4 regions of the Filimonas lacunae genome follow, and region 2 is predicted to be linked to each of the others. Evidence: riboswitches for the same ligand, from Rfam matches in the RefSeq annotation. Region 2 holds a riboswitch; each other region holds the start of a gene.
What was found. Region 2 has a riboswitch for thiamine pyrophosphate ahead of thiS (sulfur carrier protein ThiS). Riboswitches for the same ligand answer to the same signal wherever they lie in the genome.

Region 1: linked by a shared signal. The riboswitch ahead of FLA_RS21240 (HAD family hydrolase) and the one ahead of thiS (sulfur carrier protein ThiS) in region 2 are both predicted to bind thiamine pyrophosphate.
Region 3: linked by a shared signal. The riboswitch ahead of FLA_RS20800 (TonB-dependent receptor) and the one ahead of thiS (sulfur carrier protein ThiS) in region 2 are both predicted to bind thiamine pyrophosphate.
Region 4: linked by a shared signal. The riboswitch ahead of pnuC (nicotinamide riboside transporter PnuC) and the one ahead of thiS (sulfur carrier protein ThiS) in region 2 are both predicted to bind thiamine pyrophosphate.

Annotation. Positions count from the first base shown of each region.
Region 1 covers NZ_AP017422.1:5,395,762-5,401,253, reverse strand. Annotated here, with positions in the region: gene FLA_RS21255 (aminotransferase-like domain-containing protein) at 1-963, shown strand, start outside; gene FLA_RS21250 (N-acetyltransferase) at 1,044-1,562, shown strand; gene FLA_RS21245 (MFS transporter) at 1,588-2,778, shown strand; gene FLA_RS21240 (HAD family hydrolase) at 2,775-3,425, opposite strand; TPP riboswitch at 3,528-3,626, opposite strand; gene FLA_RS21235 (hypothetical protein) at 3,857-4,090, shown strand; gene FLA_RS21230 (TonB-dependent receptor) at 4,303-5,492, shown strand, end outside.
Region 2 covers NZ_AP017422.1:6,418,792-6,424,283, forward strand. Annotated here, with positions in the region: gene pheT (phenylalanine--tRNA ligase subunit beta) at 1-1,177, opposite strand, end outside; gene FLA_RS25185 (PA0069 family radical SAM protein) at 1,227-2,342, opposite strand; gene FLA_RS25190 (2'-5' RNA ligase family protein) at 2,360-2,965, opposite strand; TPP riboswitch at 3,067-3,156, shown strand; gene thiS (sulfur carrier protein ThiS) at 3,200-3,409, shown strand; gene thiC (phosphomethylpyrimidine synthase ThiC) at 3,429-5,273, shown strand; gene FLA_RS25205 (thiamine phosphate synthase) at 5,273-5,492, shown strand, end outside.
Region 3 covers NZ_AP017422.1:5,287,847-5,293,338, reverse strand. Annotated here, with positions in the region: gene FLA_RS20800 (TonB-dependent receptor) at 1-2,138, opposite strand, end outside; TPP riboswitch at 2,219-2,325, opposite strand; gene FLA_RS20795 (head GIN domain-containing protein) at 2,430-3,158, shown strand; tRNA gene FLA_RS20790 (tRNA-Met) at 3,220-3,291, shown strand; tRNA gene FLA_RS20785 (tRNA-Met) at 3,544-3,615, shown strand; gene FLA_RS20780 (hypothetical protein) at 3,669-4,781, opposite strand; tRNA gene FLA_RS20775 (tRNA-Met) at 4,910-4,984, shown strand; gene era (GTPase Era) at 5,045-5,492, shown strand, end outside.
Region 4 covers NZ_AP017422.1:6,846,982-6,852,473, reverse strand. Annotated here, with positions in the region: gene FLA_RS26995 (CHAT domain-containing protein) at 1-1,991, shown strand, start outside; gene pnuC (nicotinamide riboside transporter PnuC) at 2,018-2,674, opposite strand; TPP riboswitch at 2,662-2,765, opposite strand; gene FLA_RS26985 (YccF domain-containing protein) at 2,849-3,217, shown strand; gene FLA_RS26980 (DEAD/DEAH box helicase) at 3,310-5,492, shown strand, end outside.

The DNA of each region.
Region 1 (5,492 bases), 1.0 Mb from region 2:
TCGGAAGAATTAAAAGCTAATATTATAAAGCATGCAGCCAGCTATCAAACCCGTATTCATCCACAGGAGTTATTAATTACAGATGGAGCCTTACAGGCGCTGCATATTGCACTGGCTGCCATTTGCAAGGCCGGGGATATTATAGCAGTAGAAAGTCCCTGCGTGTTTTCTGTATTAGAGGTGATAAGGGTGTTGGGACTTAAGGTGATTGAAGTGCCTGTAGATAGTACGAGTGGATTTGATATACATTTTTTCAAAAAAGCCTGTGCAAAAAAGAAGATCAAAGCACTGGTTATTACGCCGAACTTTCATAATCCCACAGGTGCGTTGCTGGCCGATGAACAAAAGAAAGAATTGGTTGCTATTATACAGCAACATGATGTAGCTGTGATAGAGAATGATATTTATGGCGATCTTCATTTTAACAGCAAGCGACCGGTCACACTCAAAAGCTTTGATGAAAGCGGACTGGTGCTAACTATAGCATCCTACGCAAAAACGCTGGCGCCGGGTATTCGTTTGGGGTGGTTGTCGGCAGGTAAATTTTTTAAACAGGCCGAGCAGATCAGGTTCTCGATGGGGAGTTCTGTTTCTCCTGTTTACCAGGAAACCGTAAATCATTTATTGTCTTCCAATAGTTATGCCCGTCACATCCGGGCTTTCAGAACACAGCTTGCTACAAACGCCCACTTTACCTTACAGCTTTTGTCTACGTATTTTCCTGCCGCAACACGGGTGGTGCTACCTGCCGGTGGTTACAATATCTGGGTGCAAATGCCGGATAATATAGATATGGATGGCTTTTATAAACACTGCGAGAAAATAGGGGTGAAGTTTACGCCCGGTTATACCTTCTCTTTTTCCGGGATGTTTGAAAGATGTTTCCGGATTGTATTTGCTGATAAATACGCTGCTGCCAAGATAAAAGCGCTGGAGTTGGCGGGGGCATGGGCTTCCCGTTAACTGTACTGGTTAGTTTTAAAAGATGTGTACCCAAGCCGTGGTGGGAGCGGCTCCTAATTTTGGTGTATTAACACAAAATAATGGACTCAAAAATTGTTACTCAATTTGTAGTGGCCTCAGAGCAAGGTGTGAAGGCATTGCTGGAACTTGCGCAAACCATTACCCGGGAAAAGTTTGCTTCCCTGTTATCTCCACAAAAAACAGACAAGTACCTCGCTGCAAAGTATAGCAAGCAGGCGTTGATTGATGAGGTGAACAACCTGTCTAATCAATGGCTGGTGGTGTATGTGAATGATAAGCCTACAGGCTTTGCCAGGATTACTTCTAAAGGAGAAAGACCAGAAATGCTCGCTCAAAAGCGTGTAGTAAGAATTGCTGATTTTGGAATACTGAATGCATGTGCCAACGAAATGGTAAGGCAATCGTTATGGGATAAGTGCTGTGCTGTTTGCAAATCCTATGAAGCCATCTGGATGCATGAATATGCCGAAAATCCACTGATCGCTTTTTTTGAATCGCAAGGTTTTCGCCAACAGGAAGAAGCAGCCGCTCCGGATGAGTTGTTATTACCATCTGTTTACCTGATTAAACAAGCATAAACATACCTGCAATTTAGTATCAGATATGAGTAACCCATCAATAGCTATTCAGCCTGCCAGGGCCACAAAGGGGGAGGTGGTGCTGGTGTCGCTTGCCACTTTCCTTGTTTTCTTTCAGGGTTTTATGGTGGCTCCTTTATTGCCGGAACTGGCAGATTTTTTTCACACCTCTGTCCGGCGAATGAGTTTTATAGAGCCTGTTTATTTATTAGGATATGGTTTGTTTACACTTGTGTATGCTCCGTTGAGCGATCGTTATGGCAGGTTTGCTATCATAGCGTTTTCTTTATCCCTGTTTGTTGTTTTTACTTTTAGTACGGCATGGGTAGCAAATGCGCATCAAATGATTTTGTTACGGCTGTTAACGGGCATCAGTGCTGCCGGTATAGCGCCTACCACCATTAGCTGGATCAGCGATCGCTTTCCTTATAAAGAAAGGGGATATGCGTTAGGTGTGTTCTTTGGTTGTATGGCAGGAGGAACGGCTTTAGGCTCTAGTACCGGGGCGTTGTTGGCTGGTGTAGTGGGATGGAGAGTGTTGTTTGTGGTTGTTGCATTTGCCGGGTGTATGGTATTGTTGTTGAATGTGTATTACCGGCGTCGCATTTTTCTGCAGGTGCCCCGCCTTTCGCAACAAACCTCCCTGGTAGCCACTTTCAGAGAAATACTATCCACGTCAAGAGCAAGGGGTACTTACTTTTTCGTTTTTGAGAATGGATTGTTTCATAGCGGGGTGTTTGCCTGGTTAGGGGTTTATTTCTATCACTATTTTCATTTAAATGAGCGCGAGATTGGATTGGCGCTTCTAGGGTATGGCATACCGGGTTTGTTATTGGGTTCTGTGCTCGGGCGTATGGCAGATAGAATAGGTAGAAAGAAAGTGATTCCGGCAGGTATTCTGTTAGGGGGCTGCGTTGTTATTGCTTTAAGCTGTATCCCGCCGTTGTTTATTGCATGCGTACTTGTTACTTTATTATCGTTCAGCTTTGATCTTACCCATCCGTCATTAGCAGTGATTGTAACCTCTTTTAATAGTAAAAATGCAGGTGGCTCTACCGGGCTATTTGCTTTTTTTCTTTTTGCCGGATATGGTTTTGGAAGTTTGCTGTTTAGTTTATTGGTTTCGGCAGGGTTTGTTGAAACACTGCGTGTATTTGGTGTAATGGCGGTGCTGGCATCTTTGGCAGCAAGGATGTTTTTTAAAAACGAGCATTAAAGCCAACCTTCCATGGGATAACAGTGTAACATGCCATCTGCTATGTCAAAGGCGGTTGCACTGTTGCCATTGGAAAAACCTATCACTGTCATCCCCGCCTTTTTTCCTGCCTGTATGCCATGGTACGAGTCTTCAATCACTACACATTCTTCCGGCAGTACCTGTAGCTTCCTGGCTGTGGTAAGATATACATCGGGGTGTGGCTTACTGTTGGCTTCCTGTTCTGCAGAAGATACCACATCAAACAAATGCGCTATCCCGGCACGCTCCAGGCATAAGGGAATAAAGAAAGCCGGCGAATTGGTGGCCAGGCCGATTTTGAAACCTTTTGATTTTAAATGTTGTATAAATTCTCTGATATATGCAATTTCGCAATCAGTAGTTTTTATCAGCTCCATTACTCTGGCTATTACCATTTGTTCTACTTCTTTAACAGCCACATGTGCCCAGGGGTATTTTGCAAACCAGAACAGCGACGCTTCCGTCATTGTCATGGTGCGGGTTAGCTGGCAGTCTTCCTCCGTCATGGTTACGCCCAGTGAAGTAAAAACTTCGCGTTCTGCTGTTGACCAGAATCCTTCACTGTCAATAACAACTCCGTCCATATCAAAAATCACCGCCTTCTTGTTGTAAAAGAGTTCTTTCATTGCGTACTGTATAAAACCGGGAGATGATAACAGCCTATATTATATACGCTGTGTTTAATATATGTGCTTCAGGAGAAAACGAAACAAACGGGAGGTTGATAACTGGTTCCGGTTGCTTTTCCCTTCGTCGGTATTAACCGCATCAGGTTCAAAGAGTTTTTCTCAATTCTGCTGTTTGGCAGAATACCCCTAAAGCACTACAAAGATAACTGGCCGGCTACCTGAAAAACGTGATTTTGTACAATAATTTCCGGATATGGGTATTGTGCCCTAGTTTTGCTGCACTTTATTAACAGTATTTGCGACATCTTTCTGTTATATTACTCCTGGTAGCTTTTCTTGCACAATGTTTTTGCAAGACGTTTATCGTTGCAGATTACTATGTAAATACGGCGGCCTTTGCACAGAATTGTGAAAACAAGGCCAAACCGATGATGCATTGTAATGGTAAATGCCAGATGATGAAAAAGCTGAAACAGCAGGAGAATAAAGAAAAACAAAACACCGGGCAGAAAGGCGAGAATAAAACAGAGGTGTTATCCAGGCAATCTTACTTCGCTAGCGTAGAGTATACTCAATCATCCTTTTCACAAAGCTTCTTTACCCGGAACAACAACCTGGTAAAAGACATGGCTGCCGAAATCTTCCATCCGCCTGCAGCATAGCCTGCCTTCTTTTCAACAGCACATGGGGTGTATCATGCACATGCCGTAATAGCGGTATCTGTTCTGTTATATCTGTAGCTGTATTCATTATTCCCACTTTCATTTTATCGTTCCAGGCTGGTATGCCTTTTATCTGTATCACTCTATAGTGATGTACGGATAGGGATAGGTGTGTCCGGCTGGTGCATTCAACTGTATTTAAAAAAAAAAGGATGAAAAAGATATTGGCATTCGTGTGCACCATATTCCTGTTTGCCTATGGGCATGCGCAAAAGGCAGGAATGTTTACGGGTAAAGTATATGATGCATTGAGTAAAGAACCTGTGGCGGGCGCCGTAATTACCGGGGTAGACACACAAACGGTTATTACTGATGTAAACGGCAGTTTTACTATTTACACCAACGGTACCACTTTAACCGTTTCGTGTATGGGTTTTGAGAAAAGGACAATTAACGCTGGCAATACCTCATTAGCGGTGGCATTAAAACCATCGGACAAACAATTACAGCAGGTGGTGGTAAGCGCCAACCGCACTGCCGAAAAAAGGAACGAGGTGCCTGTAGCCATTGCAGTCATCAGCAAACAAACTATTGAAGACACCAAAGCGCAGCGTTTAGATCAGCTGCTAAACAAGGTGAGTGGTGTGTTTATGGTAAACCTGGGTAACGAGCAGCACGAAATGAGCATCCGTCAGCCCATGACCACCAAAAGCGTTTTCCTGTATATGGAAGATGGCATACCTATTCGCACCACCGGCGTGTATAACCACAATGCGTTACTGGAAATGAACATGGCAGCAGCTAAAAGCATAGAGGTGATTAAAGGGCCTTCTTCTGCCTTGTATGGTGCAGAAGCTATTGCGGGCGCTGTCAATATTATCACACAATCTGCTCCTGCGTATACGGCTGGTACTGTAAGCGCACAAATGAACAACAAAGGATATAAAAGAACCGATGCACAAATAGGTACCTCTATTGGCAAATGGGGCATTATGGCCAGTGGTTATTATGCCAACAGAACCGATGGGCCTATTGAGTTCAGCAATTTTCATAAGTCTATTGTATCGCTGCGTACAGACTATCGCGCCAGTGATAAGCTTACCTGGGCCAATACTTTTACCTACATGGATTATAACTCTGATATGACCGGCACGCTGGACAGTATCAAGTTTGCGCAGAAAAACCTGAGTTCGCAACAATCGTTCACCTACCGTAAAGTATATGCGTTGCGTTACAAGTCTATGCTCAATTATCAATGGAAGCAGGGTAGTGCCAGCAATGTTTCTTTCCTGTTCCGTGATAACTCGGTAAAGCAAAATCCTTCTTATTCTATTGGCACTACTACTGATGCTACCCGTTTTCGCGGACAGATTAATGAAAACGCTTTTCGTACGTTTGCTTT
Region 2 (5,492 bases):
GTTTTAACACGTTTACACAACCGGAAATATCCACGCCTTTCTCGAAACGGGTAGCTGCATCGGTACGCAGGCCATGACGGAAAGAAGTTTTACGGATGGTCATCGGGTTAAACCAGGCGCTTTCCAGGAACACTTCGGTAGTAGTTTCTGTAACACCACTATGTAAGCCACCAAACACCCCTGCTATACACATGGGTTCTTCGGCATTGCAAATCATCAGGTCTTCTGCCTGCAGTTTACGCTCTTTTTCATCGAGGGTAACAAAAGCAGTTCCTGCCGGCACGTTTTTCACCACCACTTTATTACCCTTGATAGCAGTAGCATCAAAAGCATGTAAAGGCTGGCCGGTTTCGTGCAATATAAAGTTGGTGATATCTACAATATTGTTGATAGGACGCAGGCCAATAGACAGCAACCTGTCTTTTAACCACTGAGGAGATTCTTTCACCGTTACACCGCTAATGCTTACGCCTGCATAACGCTGACAGGCTTCTTCATTTTCAATCACTACCTGAACGGCAGTGTCGGTGCGATCCGTTTTGAAGCTATTGTTAAACGGACTTACAAAACGAACTTCTTTATTGAAATGGTGGGTAAGATAAGCACATACATCCCGGGCAACACCGAAATGGCTCATGGCATCCATACGGTTAGGTGTTAACCCAATTTCGTATATCCAATCCTGGTAAGGTTTAAAATATTCAGCTGCTGGTGTGCCAGCTACTGTTTCAGCAGGCAATATCATAATACCTGCATGACTGCCCCCCATACCAATTTCGTCTTCGGCGCAAATCATACCCTGGCTTTCCACGCCACGGATTTTTGCACGTTTCATAGTCAGCGGTTCGCCCAACACAGGGTAAATAGTAGCACCAATGGTAGCTACCACCACTTTTTGTCCGGCAGCAACATTAGGTGCGCCACATACTATTTGTAAAGGCTCACCGCTTCCGATATTTACTTTGGTAACTTTTAATTTATCAGCATCCGGGTGCTTTTCACACTCCAGCACCTCGCCTATCACCAGGCCAGCCAATCCGCCCTTAATGCTTTCATACTTTTCAAGACTTTCTACTTCCAAACCAATGCTTGTAAGAATTTTAGAAAGCTTCTCCGGGTCCTGGGCCATATCGCCTCCAGGGAGGTAAGTACTTAACCAATTATAAGATATCGTCATGTATTGTTGCTTTGAACAGTTTGCAAATATAGTTCTAAGCATACGAATACTAAAACAAAGTACCCTGACTGCCCGGACGACAAAACTTTGTGCAATCAAGGGCCCAATGCTCGTCATCCAGGTGATATAACTGCTTGTATTTCTTGTGTTGTAGCCTGATAAGGTCGGCAATGGCCCCTTCTCCCCGCATTCTGGTGCCAAAACGGCTGTCATTTACCTGCCCGCCATGCCCTGCTTCTATCAAATGCCACACTTTATCGGCCCGGTCCGGGAAATTTTTATATAACCAGTCGTGAAACAATAATTTAACAGCACCATTCAGGCGAACAAAAGTGTAACCACTAAAAGTAGCCCCATTTTCACTGGCCTGTTTCATAATCCGTTGCATTTCATGCTCGTTCAGGCCTGGGATCATAGGCCCCATCATTACACCTGTTCGCACGCCTACCTCATTAAGTTCCTTTATAACCCTCAACCGCTGTTCCCCCGTAGCGGTACGCGGTTCCATTACCCGGCGCAAATCTTCGTTAAGGGTTGTTACCGACATCAGCACACTTACCAGGTTTTTGGCAGCCATTTTTTGCAACAGGTCTTTATCACGTAAAATGCCGGCATTTTTAGTAACGATGCCTACCGGCTGGTTAAACTCGTGGCATACTTCCAGTAGCTGACGGGTTAACCGGAATGTACGTTCGGCAGGTTGGTAACAATCGGTGTTACCACTTAAAGAAAGCGGTACACATTCCCATTTGGGATGCATCAGAAATTTGCGCAACAGGGCTGGTGCATTCTTTTTCACCATGATTTTGCTTTCAAAATCCAGCCCGGCGCTATAGCCATAATATTCAAAAGAGTTGCGTGCATAACAATAAATGCAGCCATGCTCGCAACCCTGGTAAGGGTTCATGCTGTAATACATGCCTACATCAGGGCTGTCTACCTTGTTCACGAGACTTTTGGCATTGTCTTCCATAAACACGGTAGCTTCATTATTATCCGTCCAGTCATCAATGCCCTCTACATGTTCACGCACCTGCTCGTGTGCCAGAAACCTATTCCTGGTATTGTACTGAGCCCCCCTCCCCTTCTTATATTCCGCTGCTCCATCGTCGTTGGCCCTCGCGGGTTTGGGACGGGAGTTGGGATTTCCCGACATGTTTTGCATACATCCTCTTTATCACATTAAAAAAACAAGGCGCCCTGGGCTGCTGCTACCGGCTTGTTCATTAAAGCAAACCGCTCTACAAACTGGAACGAACGCAGCCCTGCCGGACGTTTCAACAACACCAGCTCGCCCGCCATAAAACGCCCGCTGAAAGATTGTTGCTGGTAGTCTTTCCAGGCTTGCTCGTATTGTTGGGCATTCAGCTTACGGGCAATCATCATACGAGGCTCGGTAATAAAATGCGGTGTAGTGTTTTCGTATTTCATCAACCGCTGCACTTGGCGCAGTTGCCGCACAATATGCTGCACGGCCACTTTGCTGGCCACTTTTATAAAGATGGAATGTGTAGGCTCACTGCCAAAATCGCGCAGTTCTATTTTAACAGGAGCACAACGTCCTGCAATACCACGCAACTGCCGGATAATACGCTCTTCTGCCATCTGCGCCTGGGTAAACCGCAGCAAAACAATGTTGGGCTTACCAAAGGCGCTGGCCGCGGCATTATACCTTTCGGCAAAATTGTTCTTCTCCAGCATTACCTTCTCATGCACATCTTCGTCGGGCTGTATTACCAATATGTATTCGCTTGCTGCATAACCTGCCAGCTGAACTCCGGGTTCCATAAAATTTAATTTTTACAGATAATAAACTTAGCATAAAATTGCTAAATACATTAGTCTTGCGCAAATAAATTTTTCCATTCCGTTTTTACGGCTATACCTTTGAAGTGCTTTAGGGGTGCCAACAGGCTGAGACAATACCCTCAAAACCTGATCAGGATAATGCCTGCGAAGGGAAAAGTAAAAGAAGATTTTCTTCTGCTACTCCTGTTGCCATGCCCTGCAAACAACTCAGTTATGCAGGTACACATCAATCATCAGTTATTTCATTTACCGGATGACTCCGGTGCATCCATTATCCAGTTACTGGACCAGGCAGGTATTACCAGCCATACGGGTATTGCCCTTGCCGTAAACAACCAGGTAATACCACGCCCCCACTGGGGCAGTCACCAGTTGATGCCCGGTGATGCCATTACACTTATCAGCGCCACACAAGGCGGTTAACACCTAACAACAAACGATTATGAAACAGGAAAAGCTTCCCGTACAGGAAAGTGATGTTACCACCGGTAGCATCAGTGGTTCGCACAAAGTATATATTGCCGGCAGCACGCCCGATATACAGGTGCCCATGCGCGAAATAACATTAAGTGATAACAACCTGCCCGTGCTGGTGTACGATACCAGCGGCTCTTATACCGATAGTAACGCGCACATTGATATAGAAAAAGGGCTGGCACGCAACAGGGAAAAATGGATACACGACCGGAACGACACACAATTGCTGGAAACCCTGTCATCGGAATATGGCCGCACCCGGCTACATGATGCTGCACTAGATAATATCCGGTTTAAGCACCTGCTGCACCAGCCCCGCAAAGCCCGCCCCGGTTATAACGTAACCCAACTGCATTATGCACGCAAAGGCATTATCACTCCTGAAATGGAATACATAGCCATTCGCGAAAACCAGCAAAGGCAGGCATTACAGCAGGCAACAGATCCTTTATGGCAACAACACCGGGGGCAAAACTTTGGTGCTAATATTCCCGTGCAGCCTATTACCCCCGAATTTGTAAGAGAAGAGGTAGCACGTGGCCGTGCCATTATACCCGCCAATATCAACCACCCCGAAAGTGAGCCCATGATCATTGGCCGCAACTTCCTGGTAAAAATCAACACCAACATTGGCAACTCGGCAGTGACTTCCAATATTGCCGAAGAAGTAGAAAAAGCAGTGTGGAGTTTTCGCTGGGGTGGCGATACCTTAATGGATTTATCTACCGGTAAAAACATTCATGAAACAAGGGAGTGGATTATACGCAACAGTCCTGTGCCCGTAGGTACTGTGCCCATTTACCAGGCGCTGGAAAAAGTAAACGGTAAAGCAGAAAACCTTACCTGGGAAATATTCCGCGATACACTGATTGAACAGGCAGAGCAGGGTGTGGATTACTTTACTATTCATGCCGGCGTGCTGTTGCGCTATATTCCCTTAACAGCCAAACGGGTTACAGGTATTGTATCGCGCGGGGGAAGCATTCTGGCTAAATGGTGCCTGGCCCATCACAAAGAAAATTTCCTGTACACGCATTTTGAAGAGATATGCGAAATTATGAAAGCCTATGATGTCAGCTTTTCGCTGGGCGATGGTTTACGCCCCGGCAGCATTGCCGATGCCAACGATGCAGCACAGTTTGCCGAACTGGAAACCCTGGGCGAGCTTACACAAATAGCCTGGAAGCACGATGTGCAGGTAATGATTGAAGGCCCCGGACATGTGCCTATGCATATGATTAAAGAAAACATGAACAAACAACTGGCCCTGTGTAATGAAGCGCCTTTTTATACGTTAGGACCACTCACTACTGATATAGCTCCCGGTTATGATCATATTACCTCGGCCATTGGTGCTGCCATGATAGGCTGGTTTGGCACTGCCATGCTGTGCTATGTTACCCCTAAAGAACACCTGGGCCTGCCCAATAAAAAAGATGTAAAAGATGGCATTATTGCTTATAAGATAGCTGCCCATGCCGCCGACCTGGCCAAAGGCCACCCCGGTGCGCAACACAGGGATAATGCTTTAAGCAAGGCGCGCTTTGAATTCAGATGGGAAGACCAGTTTAACTTATCGCTGGACCCCGACACTGCACGCGCCTACCACGATGCTACCCTGCCTGCCGAAGGCGCTAAAACAGCGCACTTCTGTTCTATGTGCGGCCCTAATTTCTGCTCTATGAAAATAACGCAGGAAGTACGGCAATATGCCACAGACAGTGGCATTAGCGAAACAGAAGCGCTTGCCGCCGGCATGCAGCAGAAAGCAAAAGAGTTTACCGAACAAGGCAATGAAATTTACCTGTAATGCTACTGATAGCTATTACCAGTGATTGCTTTTTTGCAGAGGAACCCGCTGCCATCAACGCTATGTTTGCAGCGGGGCTTCCTTGTTTGCATATACGCAAACCCGGCGCCACCATGCAACAGATAAGCCACCTGCTGCAACAGATACATACCTGTTACTACCCGCAAATAAGCCTGCATGCACATCATCACTTAGCGGCTGGTTACCCTATTACCCGGC
Region 3 (5,492 bases), 1.1 Mb from region 2:
AGGTATTGTTTGCCTACATATTTGCTTAGCAGGCTTAGCTCCAGGTTTTTTACCGGGGTAAGGTTAATGCTGCCACCTACAATAATAGCAGGAGAGAAGGATATGTCTGTGTTACTATAAGCTGTAGCCTGTTGTCCTAACAGTTTGCCATTGCCGTCATATTCATCTATATAAGAGGTAAAGGCTTTTATTTTGTTGCGGCTGATGGTGGTGTTGGCCTGTATATTTAACCATTTGTTCAATACTACGCCACCTTGTAATTCCAGACCCAGACGATAGCTGTTAGGCGTATTGATGCGTGTGTAGGCGCCTACATCGTTTCTCGCGCCTGTTAGCACCAACTGATCTTTATATAACATATAGTATACAGTAGCGCCCCAGTTGTAACGGCCTTGCTTTCTTTCCACGCCCAATTCAAAATCGTGCAGGGTTTCTTTTTTAGGCTGTTGAACCTGTTGTGCTTCAAAATCGGTACGGTTGGGCTCTTTATTCGCTAAAGCATAGCTGAAATAAGCGTTCCAGCCATTACGGTTGTAGCTGATGCCTGCTTTGGGATTAATGAAGTTGAAGTTGCGCTTGATAAATAAACCAGGATTACTTTCAAAGCCATCTATATTGTATTGTACGTGTCTGTATTGAAGGTCTCCAAATAGGCTCCAGTTACGGTTGAGCTGGTGAAGCCATTTGGCGTACGCATTCATATCTGTTTTACGGGCAGTAAGATAATAATATTGATAATCTTTAGGAATGCCCATGTTGGCCCAGATGATGTTGCCATAGTGCTTGCCATCGTAAATAGTCCAGCTACCACCAAAGGTTATTTCATTACTAGGTTGCTTGTATTGCAATGAGAAGGTTTGTCCATAAAAGTAGTTGTTCAGCCACAAGTCTCTTACCAGGTCGGTAGAATCGTAAGAGGTGCCATTGAGCACTACGTTTGGTAAGCCATAATCGGCATAAAACTGGTTGGCTACATACTCTTCATAATAGCCTTTACCCCTGGTTAAGAAAGATGCTATGTTCAGAGTCCAGTCGTTGCCCAAAGCCTGGTTCACAAATAACTGGTAGTGATCCTGCTGGTAGTTATCGGTTTGGTTGTCGTAAGGAGTTCCGGGTTTGTCCAGGCCGGCAGGGTTATAGGTTCTGTTGCCGGTTGCCAGTATATAATCTGGTACACCATACCAGGCCTGGTAGGTTTTTTCTTTGCCGGTAATAAGATTAAAACGTACGGATGTGTTTTTGCTTACATAAGCTCCGGTAAGGTATAGTGCTTTCAGATCGGAAGATGCTCTGTCTATATATCCATCACTTTGTAAACGACTGATACGTGCATCTACTGTAAAGTGATCGTTAATAAGGCCTGTACCTGCTTTAATAGTATTTTTCCAGGTATTGAACGAGCCAAAGCTGTTATTGCTTTCGGCATACGGCTTTTCACTGAACTCGTTGGTGGCTATGTTAAGGGTGGCTCCGAAAGCACCGGCGCCATTGGTAGAGGTACCTACACCCCGTTGTATCTGAATGCTGCTGGCAGAAGATGCCAGATCGGGAAGGTCTACAAAAAAGCTACCCTGACTTTCCGCATCGTTGTAAGGGATACCGTTTAATGTTACGTTAATGCGAGAGCCATCGGTGCCCCTGATGCGCATGGCAGTATAACCAACACCATTACCTGCGTCTGAGTTGACAATCACGGAAGGCGTTTGATTGAGCAGGAAAGGTAAGTCCTGCCCCAGGTTTTGTTTAGCGATGTCTGCTTTATCAATATTGGTTTTAGTAAAAGGAGCTTTGTCGGATGCCCGGATAGCGCGAACTTCCAGTGGAGCTAACATGTAGTCCAGCTCTTCCAGCGTAAGTGTAAGGCTTGAAGCGCCCTGCTGTAAAGTAACGGACTGCTTCACTGTTTTTTTACCTACCGCTTCCAGCGTCAGGTCGTAATTGCCGGTTTCACCTGGTGTAAATACAATATCTCCGCTATTGTTGCTGATGATGGTCCACTTTTTACCCTCTTTGCTGAAAGTAGCGTTGATGCCTGCCAGTGGCTGGTGTTGCTGGCTGTTTACTTTTAAGTTTAGAGTTTGTGCTTGGGTAAAAACGGCTGCCAATACAGCGGTTAATGTTCCCAGAAAATGCTTCATGTTCCTGTTAGTTTACTTGCGTTAAATAAATGAGGAACAGAGAAATAGTACTGGCAGAGGAAAGAGGGCACACATATACACAAAAGAAAGCTGGCCTTTCCCTTCGCAGGCATTACCCTGTTCAGGTTCTACGGGTATTATCTCAGCCTTTTGCCTGTTACAGCGCAAAGCACCCCGAGGAATATTGTTTCCGGTGTTAGACCCGGAATAACGCTGCAAATTAAACACAGAAAATTTAAATTCACTGTAACATTATTTTTTTACAGCCGTTACACGTATAAATTCGTTGATATGAAATTGAAGTTAGTAGCCCTTTTAGGAATATTCTGCCTGGTGGCAGGTTGCGATATCACTGCCCAGGAAACGATAGTGCACGATGCCAATGCCCAGGTGCGTACTGTAGGCGCTTTTACAGGCGTGGAAGTGGGCGGGGCCATGGTGGTATATATATCACAGGGAAAAACACAGGCAGTGGCTGTAAGCGCCAGTGATGAAAAATATGTGGCCAAGATTAAAACAGAGGTAAAGAATGGTGTTTTATATATTCATCCGGAGTCTGGTGCGTGGAATGGCTGGAACTGGGGTAATAAAAATATTAAAGCCTATGTAACTGTTACTGAATTAAACAATCTGGAAGTGAATGGCGCTTCAACGGTGCAGGTAAGTGGAAGCATTCATGTGAAACAGCTGAATATGGAAGTTTCCGGTGCCAGTTCATTTAAAGGTGCATTAGCCGGTTCCTCCATTAACCTGGAAGCTACAGGGGCATCCAGTGTTACTGTATCTGGTAGTGTGGATGTGTTCAATGTAGAAGCCAGTGGCGCCAGCAGTGTAAAAGGCTACGACTTAACTACTGCCACCTGCAATGCAGAAGCTTCCGGTGCATCGGGCATCAGCATTACTGTAACTAAAGAATTAAGTGCAGAAGCCAGTGGTGCTAGCAGCATAGGATATAAGGGTAGCGCGGTTGCTAAAAACATTGAAACAAGCGGCGCTTCTTCTATAAAGAGAAAAGATTGATAAACAAAGTATTAAAAGATTTGGCGGGTGTACTAATTGCTCCTACATTTGCAATCCAAATCGCGAAGTAGAGCAGCGGTAGCTCGTCGGGCTCATAACCCGAAGGTCAGAGGTTCGATCCCTCTCTTCGCAACTTCTGAAAGGTCTCATTCGAGACCTTTTTTCGTTTATGTATTATCCTTGGAATTAATAGTAAAGTATATCTGGTCATGTATGTGGTTTATATACTTGATCCGGCTATTCTGCTCCACAAGTTTTACACGGTCCCTGATAAAATTTATGAATCGACAACACTTCTTCGTTAGGATAAGCACAAGCTAAAATTCTTAAAAAAATAATTTCTTCTTGTTTATATCAGTAATAGTTCTACATTCGCTGTCCAAATCGCGAAGTAGAGCAGCGGTAGCTCGTCGGGCTCATAACCCGAAGGTCAGAGGTTCGATCCCTCTCTTCGCAACTTAATAAATAAAAAAGGCTTCATTTTGAAGCCTTTTTTATTTTCTTTAATCTTTACTTCGTTGATTCGAGTGCTTTAATTCTCTCTTTCATTTCCTGCATGTCTTTATTTTGCTGGATAATATACAGCGTAAGCTCTTCTATTTTTTTTAGCAGCAATACTTGGTTGGTACCTAAATCAATACCGCCTGTCTCTACTTCAGCAGCAGTAGGAATTTCAGGTAAATGTTTATTCTGCTGAATATATGTTTCTACCTGGCTCAGAGACTTTAAAGGATAAGAGGAGTCAAATACATAGTCCGCCCAATCTTTTAATGTTACTTTTATTTTTTGAGAAGTAATAGTGCCTTTTACTGCTAGTTCACTTTGGGGAGCCACAGTACCAATGCCAACTCTTCCAGCATAAGCACCTGTTAAGCCAATATACATGCTGGTTGATGCTCCTTGATAATTTTGAAAATAAAATCCATTATCACTGCTCGAATTATTGGCTCTGTAAGCTCCATTAATGGCATCCTGGTAAAAGCCTTGTACTCCGCTTCCTATAACTGCATAATCAAAACGGCTGGTACCACTTACATCCAGCTTGTAGGCAGGCATAGAAGTGCCAATGCCAACATTGCCAGAAGGTTTTAAAAACATTTGTGAGGTATGACCACCCGAGGCAAATAAGACATCACCTACATCATTTCTTATTCCCAGGTCATTGATTCCATTGATAGTATTAATGAACATGGTACCATCTCCAAAATGTTGGGTTTTGTTATTAAAACCTATTCTTGTTTGAAAATCTGCTGTTCCATTAACAGACAACCTGCTAACAGGCGATGCGGTGCCTATTCCAACAAAACCATTGCCATCAATGGTAAGCCTTTCTGTTGTGTTTGTCCATAAGCTTAAAGGGTTATTACTACGTTGTATGATTCTAAAGCCCTGAGCATTGGTGTTATAAGCATTTACCTGAACCGGCTGCAGACCATTAGAATTCATATTGATAAAATCTGTCGTCAGGGTCATATTGATAGAAGTTGTGGTGCTGTTGCCTCGTTCCATTACAGTTTGTAAAGTTTCTGGATCTGAGGAGGAGGGCTGGGTAGACGACTGTGCAGACAATGTTTTACAGATGAATAAGGCTGCTGATAATAAAATGATGTGTTGTTTTTTCATTTTTTAGGATTGAGTATTGAAAATGTAAATGCAAGCTACTCTCTAATAAAACCTTAGATAACTATTTTCTCAAAAAACTAATTTCTTCTTGTTTATATGAATAATAGTTCTACATTTGCAATCCAAATCGCGAAGTAGAGCAGCGGTAGCTCGTCGGGCTCATAACCCGAAGGTCAGAGGTTCGATCCCTCTCTTCGCAACCAAAAAGGCCTCTTAGGGGGCCTTATTCATTTATAGCAACGGAAGTGCTAGTTTTATAGTATATGAAGGCAGGTTTTGTTAACATATTCGGTAAGCCCAACGCGGGAAAAAGCACCTTGTTAAATGCATTACTCGGTGAAAAGCTAGCTATTGTATCTTCCAAAGTTCAAACTACACGCCATCGCATCAAAGGCTTTTTAACAGAGCCAGGTCAATACCAGATCATATTTTCCGATACACCGGGCATTATAGAGCCTAAGTATAAGTTGCATCAAAAAATGATGGGCTCGGTAAAAAATGCATTGGAAGATGCGGATGTGGCGCTGTTGATGGTGGATGCCAAAGACAGTAAGGAAGAAAACCATGAACTGTTTAGTAGTTTACGGTTGAAGGTGCCTTGTGTGGTGGTGATTAATAAAACGGATGCAGTAAAGCCGGCAGCGCTGGAAGAAGTGAAAGCCTTTTTTGCGGCACAGCCTTATGCCAAACAAGTGATTACTATTTCTGCGT
Region 4 (5,492 bases), 430 kb from region 2:
TGCATAAAGGGGATGAACAGCACGTATATTGGTATGGAAGCGCTTTACAGCAAATGGCCACCATTGCTTTATACAGTAAACAGCCTGCCCGGGCGCAGGCATATGTGCAGCAGGCCATTGCTTTATATCAGCAATACTATCCTGCTTCCCGCCAGCGCGAAAAAGCCAAGCTACAGGTGCTGGCCGGAAATGTATACCTGCAAACAGGCCATGCAGATGCTGCAATGGCCTGCTTTACGCAGTCTTTATCGTTACTGCTGCCGGGGTGGCAATCCCATTTGCAGCAACCTCCGGCAGGCGATCGTTTATATGGAGAAAATACTATTGGTGATGCTTTGGAAGGAGGAGCCAAAAGTTTGCAGGCTTTAGGTAAGAAAGAGGATGCCTTGCAATGGTTTATGGTATCGCTACAAGCGCAACACATTTTAAGGCAGGAGTTTTTTTATACAGCATCCAAGTTAAGAGAGATAGCGGTAACCCGCTCCAGGGCCGATGCGGCGGTAGCACTGGCCTACTCGTTATGGGAAGCTACCGGCAACCGTGTATATGCTAACCAGTTGCTACAGATAACAGAATTGTCAAAAGCGCAGGTATTGCTGGAAGAAAGGTTAAGCCGTAAAGCTGGCACATCCTTATTGGCAACAGGCGATTCTGTACAGCGTAAACAGCGGCAGTTGCAACAAGCCATTACGTATTACCGGCATGAATTATTAGCATCCGGCAATAACGCAAACATGCAAAAGCTGCTGGAGCAAACGGAATACCAGCTTGCATTATTACAAAAAGAACATCGCGAAACTATACAACAAACAGATGCGTTGCAACAACAGTTGCCGGTAACCACCTTGCTGGCTGCTATTCCCCAAAATGTGGTTGCGCTTGTTTTTTATGAAGGAGCCAACCAGCATTATTTGATAGAAGCCACTACAACAGGTATAGGAGCAATACATAGGGTAAGCAACCAGGTATTGCTAAGCGATTCTATTGTACAGTTTATGCAGCATTGGTTTGCCCGCGGCCCTGGGGCCATGTTCAACGCGCCTGAAACATTTTATCATCATTGCGCATTTATATATCAGGCGGTATTTGCTAACTACACCTGGAAAAAAGGCCTGCGTTACCTGCTTGTGGCGGATGGCGCGTTTAATTACCTGCCTTTTGATGCGCTGGTAACTGCTGACAGGTTTAGTAACAATTACAGCCAGTGGCCTTATTTGTACAAACAGGCAGTTATTTCCAAAGCCTATTCGCTGCAAACATGGTACTCCCAGCAAAACATGGTATATCACCAAGGAGGGCTTAGTGGTTTTTTTGTAGGCATCAATCAGCAACAAAGCCGGGTGATGCTGGATAACCGAAAGGAGTATGATATGCTGAGCAATGAAGTTAAAGGCCGGTATTTTCTCGACTCACTGGCAACTTACCCCACATTTGTAAACGAGATAGCAAAGGCGGCTGTATTGCATGTGAGCATGCATACTTCTGCACAGCCAGAACCGATGTTGCAATTGTACGACGCGCCTTTTTTTCTTTCCGATTTGCAATTTACCCGGTTTAATCCTGCCATAGTGGTGTTAAGTGCCTGTGGCACTGCAGAAGGTGTTTTGCTCAAAGGTGAAGGCGTCAACAGCCTGGAAAGAGGTTTTATAGCAGCAGGTGCCGGTGGCGTGCTGGGTAGTTTGTGGAATGTGAACGACAACACTGCTGTGGAGTTATCGGCCTTGTTTTATAAACAACTGGCCCGGCAACCCGATGCAGCAATGGCGCTGTATGCCGCAAGAAAAGAGTGGCTGTTACTGCATAATGATAACGCTGTTTTGCAACTGCCTTACTACTGGGCCACTTTTGAATATAGCGGTCACCTGCAACCTGTGCGCCTGCAAAGTGCCTGGCTATGGTATTATGTGTTGGCTTGCGTAGCAGTTGTTACAGGTGTATTATCTGCAACAGGCTACGTGTTCTATAAAAAGCGAAAAGCAATGTCCGTTTAGCAGGTTACCTGATATTATAGCAACAGTTAGGCGGATGCTGTTTTCTTGCTAAAAGTGCCGCCGTCGTTGTTGTTACCCTGCCGGGGACCGGCAATCTTTTTCCAGTCGAAATAGCCCGATATAGCTACCACAAACAGAAAAATGGTAAGACATGCCATTAAAGGCAACTCTTTGTGAAACAATAAGGGAACCGCAAACAGGTTAGATACATTCAAAAGTATCCAGTTTTCTACCTTGCGTTTAGCCAGCAGCCACATACCTGCCCATGCAGTGCAGCTAACCCAGGCATCCCAGACAGGGGTGGTAGAAGGGGTGAAATATTTAAGTGCGCTGAACAGGAACAGCCAGCCCACACCTATAATCAATGCAGTGATTTCCCATTCTTTTTTGCTGGTGTAACTAACCGGGATAGGCGATGTGTTGCGTTTTTTAATCCAGTATACCCAGCCGTAAATACTCATAATAAGGTAGTAGGCGTTTAACAACGACTCTGCATACAGCTTTACGCTAAACATTAACCAGGTGGTAATAATGGTGCTGATAATACCCGCCGGGTATAGCAGGATGTTGTTTTTACGGGCTAATAAAACTTCGGTAACTCCAAAAGCTACAGCAATCCATTCCGGAAAGCTCGTGTTCTGTACCTGCTCCGCAAAGAGCGATATCCAATGTTGTAAATTCATGTACTTCCTCCGCAGGCATTACCCTGTTCAGGTTCAACGGGTTTATCTCAGCCATAGCTGTTTGGCAACTATAGCACCCCGGGTTAATAATAAACTTGTTCGAAGCACAAAATTAAGTAATTACCGGCAAGCATTTTTTTGTAACTTTTCCTTTTACTCAAACGTAAAGGGATCATGAATGTGATTGGTAACCTTATCTGGCTAATTTTCGGTGGCTTTTTAGCTGCGATAGGCTATTTAGTGGGTGGATTGGTGCTGTGCTGTACCATTATCGGTATTCCCTTTGGCATCCAGTGCTTTAAGCTGGCAGGTTTGGTGCTATGGCCATTTGGCCGGCAGGTGACCAGTAATTCTGATTCTAACGGCTGTTTATCCTCCTTATTTAATATTATCTGGATTTTATGCGGCGGCTGGTACACGGCGCTGATGCACCTGTTTTTTGGTTTGCTGCTGTTTATCACCATCATAGGTATTCCGTTTGCCCGCCAGCATTTTAAACTGCTGGAAATTTCCATGATGCCCTTTGGCAAGCGGGTAGTGTAGTTTTTTGCAGGTACTGCACTTTTTTGTTTTGGTAACAGCCCCTAACTTGCGCCTGAAGGTACAGATTGTATATTTTTTTACTTGGTGTAAGCATGAATACTCCCCTTATTGATCGCTCTTCGCTGGCAGTTGTTGAAAACGAGAACTATGAAATTGGTTTTCTGTTTAACATGACAACTCCTAAACATATTGGTTTTCAACTGGAGCCGGTGGTAATAAGGCAGCAAAAGGGGCGTAAAAGCTTTAGCCGGTTGTTTATGGATAATAACGAGCATTGGGCTTATCTGAACCCCTTACCGGAAGAACTGTTTTACCTGTTATTCCATTTTTCCGACGGCCGTTTGTTCGAATTTATGGTAAACAGCGGCAGCACCTACCTGAAAAATCATGCACAGCCCTGGTTAATGCTCAACGACAAGGATATTTTGCGTTTGCGTAACCATTACCTGGACCTGCTGCACCAGGTATGGCCCTATTTGCTGGAAAACGGTAATTTATACGTGCTGAAAGAAGGCAATTTCAGCGATGTCAACATCAAGCCTTTACAGGTAAGTGAGCATTTTGTAGAAATTCATTTTACTGCTGCTAAAGATGCCGCTTCCATTACCATACAAATGAACGTACAAACAGTACGTGACAAAGCGCCTAACCGCGTGTTCCTGTTTAAATCTCTTTTCTTTTTAATAGACGATATTCTGCACCTGCCATCCAGTGCCGGCGATGTAAGCGTGCTGGACATGTTTAAAAAAGGCGAACTGCGCTTTCCGGTGCGCGACAGGCAGGAGGTTACCAACTCCTTCCTCATACCGCTGCAACAGCAATACCCGCTGGAATGTAAAGAAGGGCTGCAGTTTGAAGTAGTGCATACCGAACCGCAAACCCGCATTGCATTAAGCGAGTTTAACGGCCAGTACCTGATGTTGCAGCCCCAGTTTATGTATGATGACGTGTTGATCGACTACGATGAAGAGACAGATTTTTTTCATGAAAAGAATGAGGTGCTGTATGTGATCAGGCGCAACAAAACGCTGGAAAAAAACACCTACGAGCATTTGCGCAACCTGCACGCCAAATTTAAAAACCAGCGTAACAATCGTTACTACTATGTGCCTTTTGATGAGGTGATGAAGGGCAACTGGTTTATTAAAATGAACCAGCAATTGCAGGATGCCGGATACACTGTATATGGCCTGCAGGACTTAAAACGCTTTAAATACAATACCAATACTCCCCGGTTCGAGATCATTGCCAAAAGCACTATCGACTGGTTTGATCTGAAAATCAAGGCCTACTGGGGCGACCAGGAGGTGGGCATGAAGGATATTCGCAAAGCCATCTTAAACAGGCAGGATACCATTTTACTAAAAGATGGTACACTGGGTGTAATACCGCATGAGTGGTTTGATAAATACGGTATGCTGTTTAAAGTGGGTAACGAAGCTGATGGAAAACTACAACTGAACAAGCTGCACTATTCTGTGCTGGACGAGTTACAGGAGCAGCTGGCCGATAAGAAGCTGCAAAAAGAAATAGAAGAAAAGAAAAGACGCTTACTGCAATGCAACGAGCTGGAAACGCAAGCCCCTTCCACTGCTTTACAGGCAAGTTTACGTCCTTACCAGCTGGCTGGATTTCAGTGGATGCAAAGCCTGGATCAACTGGGCTGGGGTGGATGTCTGGCAGATGATATGGGCCTGGGTAAAACCTTGCAAACCATCACATTCATCCAATACCTGAAAGAGAAATATCCCGGCAGCACGCAGCTGGTAGTATGTCCTACCTCCCTTATTTTTAACTGGGAAGCGGAAATTCAAAAATTCTGTCCTTCTATGCAATACCTGTTGCATTACGGCCAGCAGCGCGACTTTACAGAAGAGCAGTTTGAAAAGGTAGATGTGGTATTAACCAGCTATGGAGTAGTTCGTAATGATCTGACTCATTTGCAATCCTTTAAATGGAACTACATCATATTGGACGAAAGTCAGACCATTAAAAATGCCGATGCACAGGTAAGTAAAGCCGTATACCAGTTACAGTCTACCAACAAACTGATATTAAGCGGTACACCGGTGCAAAATAATACGTTCGATCTGTACTCGCAGTTTCACTTTGTAAATCCCGGCCTGCTGGGTGGTAAAGAGTTTTTCCGCCGCGAATTTGCACAGCCTATCGATAAAGGGGGCGACAAAGAAAAAGCCACCAAGCTGCGTCAACTGATATACCCGTTCATTCTGCGCCGTACCAAGGAGCAGGTGGCTACCGACCTGCCCGATAA